2 regions of the Streptacidiphilus cavernicola genome follow, and region 1 is predicted to be linked to the other one. Evidence: riboswitches for the same ligand, from Rfam matches in the RefSeq annotation. Region 1 holds a riboswitch; the other holds the start of a gene.

The links. A riboswitch is a leader RNA that binds a small molecule or an ion and turns the genes downstream of it on or off. The one in region 1 is predicted to bind thiamine pyrophosphate.
Region 2: linked by a shared signal. The riboswitch ahead of ACEZDE_RS14925 (purine-cytosine permease family protein) and the one ahead of thiO (glycine oxidase ThiO) in region 1 are both predicted to bind thiamine pyrophosphate.

What each region holds. Positions count from the first base shown of each region.
Region 1 covers NZ_JBHFAB010000005.1:212,211-217,603, reverse strand. The annotation lists gene thiE (thiamine phosphate synthase) at 1-372, opposite strand, end outside; gene ACEZDE_RS09165 (Rv2175c family DNA-binding protein) at 369-734, opposite strand; gene ACEZDE_RS09160 (NAD(P)/FAD-dependent oxidoreductase) at 774-1,994, opposite strand; TPP riboswitch at 2,036-2,121, shown strand; gene thiO (glycine oxidase ThiO) at 2,224-3,390, shown strand; gene thiS (sulfur carrier protein ThiS) at 3,387-3,599, shown strand; gene ACEZDE_RS09145 (thiazole synthase) at 3,609-4,406, shown strand; gene ACEZDE_RS09140 (hypothetical protein) at 4,518-5,393, shown strand, end outside.
Region 2 covers NZ_JBHFAB010000009.1:183,956-189,348, reverse strand. The annotation lists gene ACEZDE_RS14940 (DUF5926 family protein) at 1-652, opposite strand, end outside; gene ACEZDE_RS14935 (ATP-binding protein) at 745-1,248, opposite strand; gene ACEZDE_RS14930 (glycerophosphodiester phosphodiesterase) at 1,609-2,427, opposite strand; gene ACEZDE_RS14925 (purine-cytosine permease family protein) at 2,506-3,909, opposite strand; TPP riboswitch at 3,905-4,018, opposite strand; gene ACEZDE_RS14920 (S1C family serine protease) at 4,290-5,393, shown strand, end outside.

The DNA.
Region 1 (5,393 bases):
CACCAGCGCCGCGTCCACCTCGGTCTCGGCGTGGCAGGAGCGGCCGATCAGGATGTCCTGGCCGAGGATCGCCCGCGCCGCCGGGACCGGCAGGTCGTCCTGCCCCAGGTGCAGCACCTGCGGCCGGACCGCGTGGGCGACGTCGGCGCGGTCGTTCACCGCGAGCAGCCGGCCGTGCCGGCGGCAGGCGTCGGCGAAGACCTCAAGCGCGGCCAGTTCCGGCCCGGCCTCCAGGCCCTTGTCGCGGAGCTGGACGATGTCCACCCCGCCGGCCAGCACCGCGTCCAGGAACGCGGCGAGGTCGCCCTGCTCCCGGCGGGCGTCGGTGCAGAGGTAGAGCCGGGCCGCGGCCAGGGAGTCCGCGGAGCTCACAGGGCCATCGCCTGCGCCCGGCGCTTGACCTCGGTGCCGCGGTTCTCGTTCAGCGCCTGCGCGGGGGTGCCGGGCAGCGACGGGTCATCGGTGAACAGCCACTCCAGCATCTCCTCGTCGGTGAATCCGGAGTCGCGGAGCAGCGTGATCAGGCCGGTGATGCCCTTGACCGTGCCGCGCTCGCCGATGAAGGCGGCCGGGACCATCAGGGCGTTGTTCTCGCCGCGGCGGACCGCGAGCAGCGTGCCGTCGTCGACCAGGCGGCGGACCTTGGTCACCACGAGGCCCCACTGCTCGGCGATCTCGGGGACGTTCATCCAGGTGGGAATCAGGGCGTCAATTTTGGGATCAATCTGGCTCACACCCCCAAGCGTGCCATCCCCGGCGGCCCCCGCGCACCATCACCCGCCGACGGCCGCCTTCAGCGGCACCGCCGGGTCGGCCGCGCGGGACGGGTCGACGAGGGTCCCCCGCTCGATCAGCCGCCGCCCCTGGGCCAGGTCCCGGGGCCGGTCCACGGCCAGCAGCGCCACCGGGACGCCGTCCCGCAGCCACAGCGCGCCCCAGCCGCCCTCCGGCCGCGCCGGGTCGCCGCGCCACAGCAGTTCGTCGCCGGGGCGGTGGTGGCCCGCGTACTGGACCATCCGGCCGAACTGCTCGGACCAGAAGTACGGCACCGGGTCGTACACCAGCTCCCCGCCCAGCGCGTTCGCCGCGGCGACCTTCGCGCCGTGCAGCGCGTTGTCCCAGTGCTGCACCGTCAGCCGGGTCCGGTAGCGGGCGGACGGGAAGGAGGCGCAGTCGCCGACCGCGAACACCCCCTCGGCCGAGGTGCGCAGCCCGGCGTCGGCGGCGACCGCGCCGCGGTCGTCCAGGGCGATCCCCGAGCCGTCCAGCCAGCCGGTGTCCGGGCGGGCGCCGATGCCGACCACCACCGCGTCCGCGTCCAGCTCGGTGCCGTCGGTGAGCAGCACCGCGCTGCCGCCGAGGCCTTCCAGCCGCGGCTCGGCGTCGACGATCCCGCCGACGGCGCAGCTGGTGCGCAGGTCGACGCCCGCCTCGGCGTACCAGCGCCGGGTCAGCTCGCCGACCTCGGCGGGCAGCGCCCCGGCCAGCGGCACCGGGGCCGCCTCGACCACGGTGACCTCGCAGCCCAGCTTCCTGGCCGCGGTCGCGGCCTCGGCGCCGATCCAGCCGGCCCCGATCACCACCAGCCGCGCGCCGGGGCGCAGCGCGGTCCGCAGCGCCACCGCGTCGTCGTGGGTGCGCAGCAGGTGCGCCGCGGCGGGCTGTCCCGGCAGAGCCACCGCGCGGGCCCCGGTGGCGAGCACCAGCCGGTCGTACTCCAGCTCCCCGCCGCCAGTGCGCAGGATCCGCGCCTCCGGGTCCAGGCCGGTGGCGGTGCGGTCGAGCAGCAGGTCGACGCCGAGGCCGCCGTAGTCGAGCTCGAACCGGGAGTTCTCGGCCTTGCCCAGCAGTACGTCCTTGGACAGCGGCGGGCGGTCGTACGGCAGGTGCGGCTCCGCGCCCAGCAGCACCAGCTCCCCTTCGTACCCCTGCCCGCGCAGCGAGACCGCTGTCTGCACTCCGGCCATCCCGGCCCCGACCACCACAAGTCGCATGTCCGTCACTCTACGGGCGGTACTAGAGTGGACGGGAAACCCGCGGGAGCCCGGCGTACCGGGCTGAGAGGGAGGCGGCAGGCCTCCGACCGTCCGAACCTGATCCGGGTCATGCCGGCGAAGGGAGCGCGCCACCGTGCCACGCGCCCATGCAGTCCCCGGCCCCGCCGACGACCCCGGCCCCGCCGACAACCGCGGCTCCGGCCCCGCCGACCGCGGCACAAGCGACGTGCTGGTCGTCGGCGGCGGGGTGATCGGCCTCGCCACCGCCTGGCGCACCGCCCAGCGCGGCCTGTCCGTCACCCTCCTCGACCCCGACCCCGGCCACGGCGCCAACCGGGTCGCCGCCGGCATGCTCGCCCCGGTGACCGAGCTGCAGTACGGCGAGGAGGAGCTGCTCCGGCTCGGCATCGCCTCCAACCAGCGCTACGCCGCCTTCGCCGCCGAGCTGGAGGCCGCCAGCGGCCTCCCCACCGGCTACCGGCCTTGCGGCACTCTGGCCGTGGCACTGGACGCCGACGACCGGGCCGAGCTGCGCGAGGTGCACGCGTTCCAGCAGCGGCTCGGCCTGGCCGCGGAGTGGCTGACCGGCCGCGAGTGCCGTCGGCTGGAGCCGATGCTGGCACCGTCGGTCCGCGGCGGCCTGCTGGTCTCCGGCGACCACCAGGTGGACGGGCGGCGGCTGGGCGCGGCGCTGCTGGAGGCCTGCGTCCGCGCGGGCGTCCGGATCCACCGCTCGCGCGCGGCCAGGATCGAGCTGGCCCCGGCGGGCGACCGGGTCACCGGCGCGCTGGCCGAGGACGGCTCCGCGCTCGGCGCCGGGCAGACCGTGCTCGCGGCGGGCAGCTGGTCCGGGGCGATACCGGGGCTGCCGGCCGCGGCGCAGCTGCCGGTCCGGCCGGTCAAGGGGCAGATCCTGCGGCTGCGGATGGCCACCACCGCGGGCGCGCCGCTGCCCGGCGGCCCGTTCCTGTCCCGCAACCTGCGCGCGGTGGTCCGCGGCGTGCACCTGTACCTGGTCCCGCGCGAGGACGGCGAGCTGGTCGTCGGCGCGACCATGGAGGAGCAGGGCTACGACACCGCGGTCACCGCGGGCGGGGTGTACGAGCTGCTGCGGGACGCGCACGAGCTGCTGCCGGGGATCACCGAGCTGCCGCTGCTGGAGACCGGCGCGGGCCTGCGGCCGGGCACCCCCGACAACGCCCCGCTGCTCGGCCCGACCGCGCTGCCGGGACTGGTCGCCGCGACCGGGCACCACCGCAACGGCATCCTGCTCACCCCGGTCACCGCGGACGCCGTCGCCGACTACCTGACTACGGGTCAACTGCCGCCCGAGGCAGCCCCGTTCACCCCTGACCGATTCAGCTCGCACGCGCTCACGGAGGCCTCCCGATGACCACGACCCTGCCCATCCGTGTCAACGGCGACCCCCGTGAGATCGCCCCCGGCACCACCCTCGCCGAGGTCGTCGCCCTGCTGAGCGCCGCGCCCTCCGGCGTGGCCGCCGCCGTGAACGAGGCCGTGGTGCCGCGCGGCGCCTGGCCCGCCACCCCGCTCGCCGCCGACGACCGGGTCGAGATCCTCACCGCCGTCCAGGGAGGCTGATCCGACGCCATGTCCGACGACTCGCTCACCATCGCCGACCGCACCTTCGGCTCCAGGCTGATCATGGGCACCGGCGGCGCGCCCAGCCTGGAGGTGCTGGAGCAGGCCCTGCGGCTGTCCGGCACCGAGCTGACCACCGTCGCCATGCGGCGGATCAACCCCGCCGCGCGCGGCTCGGTCCTCGACGTGCTGCGGCGCAACGACATCCAGGTGCTGCCCAACACGGCCGGCTGCTTCACCGCGGGCGAGGCCGTGCTCACCGCCCGGCTGGCCCGCGAGGCGCTCGGCACGGACTGGGTGAAGCTGGAGGTGGTCGCCGACGAGCGCACCCTGCTCCCCGACCCGATCGAACTCCTGGACGCCGCCGAGACCCTGGTCGACGACGGCTTCACGGTCCTCCCCTACACCAACGACGACCCGGTGCTGGCCCGGAAGCTGGAGGACGTCGGCTGCGCCGCGGTGATGCCGCTGGGCTCGCCGATCGGCTCCGGTCTGGGCATCCGCAACCCGCACAACTTCCAGCTGATCGTCGAGCGGGCCGGGGTCCCGGTGATCCTGGACGCGGGCGCGGGCACCGCCTCGGACGCGGCGCTGGCGATGGAGCTCGGCTGCGCCGCGGTGATGCTGGCCACCGCCGTGACCCGGGCCCAGGAGCCCGCCCTGATGGCCGAGGCGATGCGGCACGCGGTCGAGGCCGGCCGCCTGGCGCACCGGGCCGGCCGGATCCCCCGCCGCTTCCACGCCGAGGCCTCCTCCCCGATGGCCGGCCGCGCCGACTTCGACCCGGAGGCGCCGGCGTTCGACTGATCCACCGGGATCTTTCCCGGCGATAGCGGGAGCGATCGGACGTCCGCGATCTTGCTGTGATCTGGGTGCGCCAGGATGCGCGACTGTCACAGCTCTCTCGATTGGATTCCGATGTCCTCGCAGCTCCCGCGCCCACTTCGCGCGGTCGGCGCCTCCCTGGCCGCCGCCCTTCTCGCCACTGCCCTCGGCGGCTGCCATGTGCCCGGCACGGAGAAGACGCTGCCCGCGAAGCAGCTGAAGCAGGAGCTGCTGACGGCGCCGGCCGGCTCGACGCCGTTCGCCCGGGGGACCTACTCGCCCAACGGAATCCTGACCGTCGACCAGTTCGTGGACGGCGTCTTCGACACCAAGGACCAGGCCGACGAGAAGGACTTCGTCACCCGGCAGGATCTCCGCTACGCCGCGCAGACGAACTGGGTAGCCCCTGACGGTTCGTCGGTCGACGTCTACCTGCTCCAGTTCGGCGCCTCGGACGGGGCGCAGGCCTTCATCAGCAGCGTCTCCGACGCCACCGCGCAGAACAAGGAGCCGCAGGAGCCGCTGTCCTCCCTGGCCGGTGTCCCCGGCGGCGAGGGCTGGAGCGCGGGCGCGGTGGACGACGAGGGCGACATCGACCAGATCGCCTGGTTCAGAGTCGGCAACATCGCCGTGGACCTGCACTACTTCACTCCCGCCAGCGCCCGCCCGGCCGAGCTGGACCAGCTCGCCAAGGCCCAGCGCGCCCGCCTGGTCAACCAGGTGACGACGCCCTCGCCGCTGCCGCTGCCCACGGACTCCGCGCCGCCCGCCCCCGGCGCCAACGCCTCGGCGACCGCGGCCGACAAGAAGCGCGTGCTGGCCGACCTGGTCGCCGCCCCGCACGGGTCGCACCCCTGGCCGTCCTCGAAGACGAACGGCGCCACCGGCGTCCTGACCCTGGACCAGCTGCTGGACAGGCTCGCCGACACCGCCGCGGACCGGACCACGATGTCCGCCGAGGGAAAGGAC
Region 2 (5,393 bases), on a different contig from region 1:
CGACCGAGCCCAGCCGGACGGTCGGGATGACCGCCGCGTTCGCCTGCTCCAGCGAGGCGGCGACCTCGCCGGTGGCCGAATCCGCGTCCTCCAGCCAGAACTCGAACCCGGTGTGCACCGTCGGCTCGAACGGCGCCGAGGAGTCCAGCAGGTCCTGCAGCCGCGCGGAGTCGGCGGCCGGACGGCGCGGCGGGACGGGGTTGCCCGGCTCCATGGCCAGCGCCTGGACCAGCGCGTCCGCCAGGTCGCGGCTGATGTCGCCGGAGGAGCTGTGGGTCTGCAGGCCGAGCAGCACGCTGCCGTCCTGCCGGCGCATGGCGGGCCACGCCATCGGCAGCACGGTCGCCAGGGTCACCGAGGGGACCTCGCCGGTGGCTCCCGCCAGTGCCTCGGCGGTCAGCGTCAGCGGCACGGTCGCCGCCGGGACCAGCTCGCGCAGCGCGACCCAGTCGCCCTCGCCGGTCAGCCCCTCGAACGGACGCTGCACCAGTTCCTGCACGGCGTGCGCGGCTTCGCGGCCGTGGCAGGCCTTGTAGCGGCGGCCCGAGCCGCAGGGGCACGCCTCACGCGCGCCGACGACCGGGATCTCCCCACTGGCGGAGGCGGGTGACTGGGCGCGCGCGGGCGCCTTCTTGGCGGGCTTCTTGGCCATGGTGCGGATTCTCCCGAGGGGGCGGCTCACTCTTCCGCCCCGAGCCTAGTGCCGCCGGGCCGTCCGGTCGGCCAGCCTGACGGGGCGGCAGTTCAGGGGAAGGCGATCTGGGTCGCCCCGTGCTCGGCGTCGCCGCGGCGCGCGTGCCGGGCGCGTACCGGCAGCACCGCCCACACGGTGACCTCGCCCGGCGCGTCCCGTACCCCCCAGTCGCTGGCCAGCTGCCCGACGATGCCGAGCCCGCGCCCGCCGCGGGCGGTCAGCGAAGGGCTGCCGCGCCTGGGACGGGTCGGCCCGCCGCCGTCGGTCACCTCGACCGTCAGCAGGCCGTCGCTGTGCAGCTCCCAGCCGACCACCACCCGGCCGTCCTCGACGTAGCCGTCCCGGTACCCGGCCGGTTCCGCGCGTTCGTCCGGCCGGTCCGGCTCGGCCCGCGCGTCCCTCTCGACCAGGTCCGGCACCGGCTCCAGCGGCCGGGCATGGCGGCACGCGTTGCTCAGCAGTTCGGAGAGTATGAGGACGGCGTCATCGATGACGACGTCCGGAACCTGCTGTCCGGCGAGGTCCTTGCGAAGACGACGTCGTGCAGCGCTCACGCTTTCAGGACCATGCGGCACGGCCATGGTCGCCGAAGAAGTCGGCACATCTCGCGCTACCACCAGCGCCACCCCCGGACCTCCTCCTCAGCTGTCAACCAGGGTGTGAATGCCCGGTGCGAGCACAGCGGAAACGAGAATAGAAGGACCGCAACCTGCCTTCTCGGCATCACAAATCGAACCCCCGGCACGCATTTCACTATGCGTAGCCACCTGGTTACTGAGGGTTTATCGGGGGTGGTGAAGAATGACGATCCGGGGGATTTTCCAGCCATTCATCCACGCCCGCGTGCGCCTGTCGGGGGTCGCCGCGCGTTCGCCCCGCGGCCACCGGCCGTCGTCCCGGTCTTCGTATGGTCGTTACTGGCGGCCCAGCTGGTCAAGTACCTGGCGCGGATGATTGGTGATGACGGCCTCCACGCCGAGCCGCAGGCAGAGCTCCACGTCCTCGGGATCGTCCACCGTCCACACGTGCACCCGGTGCCCCGCGCGGTGCAGCGCGGCGACGTAGCCGGGGTTCTCCCGGACCAGCTCGATGCCGGGTCCGGCGATCTTCGCGCCGTGCGGCAGGCTGCCGTCGCGGAAGCGCAGCGGGACCCGTTCGGTCAGGAACACGGTGGGGACGGCCGGGGCCAGCTCCCGCACCCGGCGCAGCGAGAGCTGCGAGAAGCTCATGATCCGGACCGGGGAGCGCTCGCCGCTGCTCGGGGTGACCAGATCGAAGCGGTGCAGCAGTTCCAGGAGTTTGCGCTCGACCAGGCCCGCGTAGCGGGTGGGGTGCTTGGTCTCGATGGCCAGCTCGACCCGTCGGCCGCAGTCGGTGGCGAGTTCGAGCAGCCGCTCCAGGGTGAGCACGGCGGTGTGCTCGGTGTCGGTCCAGTCGACCGGGTCGCCCTTCCAGGAGCCGAAGTCGAGCTCGGACAGCTGGGCCAGCTCCAGCGTCGAGACCACGCCGCGGCCGTTGGAGGTGCGGTCGACCGTGCGGTCGTGCACACAGACCAGGTGGCCGTCGGCGGTCAGCCGGACGTCGCACTCCAGCGCGTCCGCGCCCTGGTCGACGGCCAGCTTGTAGGCGGCCAGGGTGTGCTCGGCGAAGGTGCCGGAGGCGCCGCGGTGGGCCACCACCTGGGTGGCGGCACGGTTCGGCAGGACGACCGGGGTCGGGTGTACACGGGACACGCCACCACGATAATCCGCGCGGCCCGCGGACCCCGGTCACCCCAGGTGAACACTTGGCGACCGCGATCCGCGCCGGCGCTACCGTCCCCGCCGCAGCAGCGGCGTCAGCAGCCAGGTGACCAGCGCCGGGACGGCGAAGGAGAACAGCGACGCCGACGTCCACACCTGCGGATGCACATGCAGCGCGTTCTGCGCGTGCGCCCAGAACGTGGTCCACCCGCTCGCCCAGCCGGTCAGCTCCGCCGGATAGATCAGCTGGTAGACCGCGAACCCCAGCGCCCACGGCAGCAGCGGCAGCCAGCGGGCCGGCGCCCCCTCCGAGAGGTCCCAGCCGCCCTCGCGGCGTCCCGCGCCGAAGAAGAAGTCCACCGCCAGCACCGCCGACAGCGGCACGAACACCGCCCCGATCAGGCCGAGGAACGCCTCGTACTCGCTGAAGTCGGTGACCAGCAGCGCGAGCCCGGTGACCAGTGCGCCCAGCAGCACGGTCAGCACCCGGCGGTCCACCCGCGGCAGCAGGTTCTGCACCGACATCGCGGTCGAGTAGACGTTGGCGAAGGACTGGTCCGCCTCGCGCAGCACCAGCACCGCGAAGAACACCCAGCCCGCGGTGATCCCCATGAAGGTGCTGAAGATCCGGTCGCTGTCGTTGCCCACCTGCAGCAGCGCCACCATGCCGACCACGTAGCACCACACCTGGGAGAACGTGTAGCCGGTGAACGCACCCCAGAACGAGCTGCGGGTGCTGCGCGCGTGCCGGGTGTAGTCCGCGGCCAGCGGGACGAAGGAGATGGAGACCGCGATCACCGCGTCGGTGGCCGGCAGGAAGCCCTTCCAGCTGCCGTGCGCGGGCGCGGGCACGCCGCGGCGCAGCAGCTCGACCGTGAAGAACAGCATCGCCAGCCCGACCGCGACCGCCACGTACTTCCGCAGCACGGCGATCGCGCCGAGCGGACGGATCGTCATCACGGTGGTGAGCAGCCCGGCCGCCAGCACGTACAGCCAGTGCGGGCCGCCGCCGAACAGCGTGTGCGCGCCCATCGCGATCACGGTCAGCTCGAACACGCCCCAGCCCAGGCACTGCACGATGTTGAGCACGGTCGGCAGGTAGGAGAAGCGGGTGCCGAACAGTCCGCGCAGGATCGCCATCGCGGGCGCGCCCGACCTGGTCCCGATCACGGCCGCGATGCCGAGCATCACCGAGCCGACCACCGTCCCGACCACGACCGCGGTGAGCGCGGCCGGGACGGACAGGTTCGCGCCGTTGACCACCAGGACGGTCGCCGCGCTCTGGAAGCCGATCAGGCTGACGCCCAGGTTGGTCCAGAACGCGGCCTGGTCGCGGAAGCCGAGGGTGCGCGGCGGCGCGGTGTCCAGCAGCAGCGGCGCCTCGGCCCGGGGGCCCGCCGACCCCTGATGGAGCAGCGGGGCGGAAGAAGAAGGGGGCGGCGGGGGTACGGGGGAAGGCGAAACGGACGTCATGGTGCTCTCAGCTCCCTACGCCGGCATTACCCGGTCAGGTTCAAGCGGTCGGCACCCCGGTTCGGCACCCTCTCAGCCTGGATCGGTCCAAGCTCCCGCGTATCAGTTCGAGCGTCATCGTAGGGCTTGGCGGGCGTCCGGCCAAGGTCGCGTCCACGCCGTGGATGGCTGGTGGGCGGGTCGCGGACGGGCGGCGTAGGGCTGATGGGGATGAAACTGACCTGAACCGAGGATGAGCGAGGCTGTGGGGTGGCTAAGGAAGCTCTCACACGGGTGCGCTATAGATTCGGTCAGGGGAAGTAGCGCATGACTGACCCTTACGATGCCCGGACACCGGGCGGGCAATGCTTGGGACCGAGGTCCCCAGGAGGAGGTCATTCGTGAGTACCGAGCACGAGGACGGGAACGCAGGCGCGCAGCAGCCCGCCCCCGCCGAAGGGACGGGCGCGGGGCCGCTCCCCTACGCGCAGGAGCGCGCCGTGCCGGCTGACGCACGCGTCACGGACGACACCGTCGTCCAGCCCGTCGCGCCGCCGGCCGATCCGGCACTCGCCGGCTTCCCGCCGCCGGTGGCCGCGCCGCCGCAGGCCGCAGCGCAGGCCGCCGAGCCGCAGGCCGCCGCCGAGCCGCGTACGGAGGTGCTGCCGGTCGCGCCTGGCCACGGCGGGCAGGGCGCCCAGGGTGCCCAGACCGGATCGACCGCCTACACCGGATCGGCTCCCCAGGACGCACCCACGGCCCAGCAGCAGGCCCAGGGTCAGCAGCAGGCCCAGGGCCAGGGGTACGGCGCACCTGCCGCGCCGACCGCACCTGCCGCGCCGTCCGCACCCGCCTTCCCGCCCGCCAACGCGCCGGTCCAGGGCGCGTACCCGGCCGACGCCCCCGCCTACCCGCAGCAGCCCCCGGCCGCTCCGGCGATGGCGGCTCCTGCCGCCGCGGCGGCATACGGCGCCGAGTCGCCCGCCCAGCAGAGCCTGCACCAGCCGCCCTACGGCGGTGGCGGCTCCGGCGAGCCCGGCTACGGCGGTGCCGCCCACACCGGTGACGCTGCCGGCGACGGCCACGGCGGGGGCCTCCCCCCGTACGCCGGCTACCCCGGCTCGGCCTACCCGCCGCCCGGCACGGACCCGTACGCCCCGGCCGCGAAGCCCAAGAAGCGCCGCGGCGGCCTGATCGCGCTGCTCGCCGCGACCGCGATCGTCGCGGGCGCCGTCGGCGGCGGCATCGGCGCCGCGCTGGAGAACAACGACAGCTCCTCCGGCAGCACCACCGTGTCGACCAGCGTCGACCCCAAGGCGCTCAGCCGGGCGCCCGACAGCATCGCCGGGATCGCCGCCAAGGCGCTGCCCAGCGTGGTGACCATCTCGGCGAGCAACTCGCAGGAGTCCGGCACCGGCACCGGGTTCGTCTACGACACCGACGGCCACATCCTCACCAACAACCACGTGGTGGCGCCCTCGGAGAACGGCGGCAAGCTGTCGGTG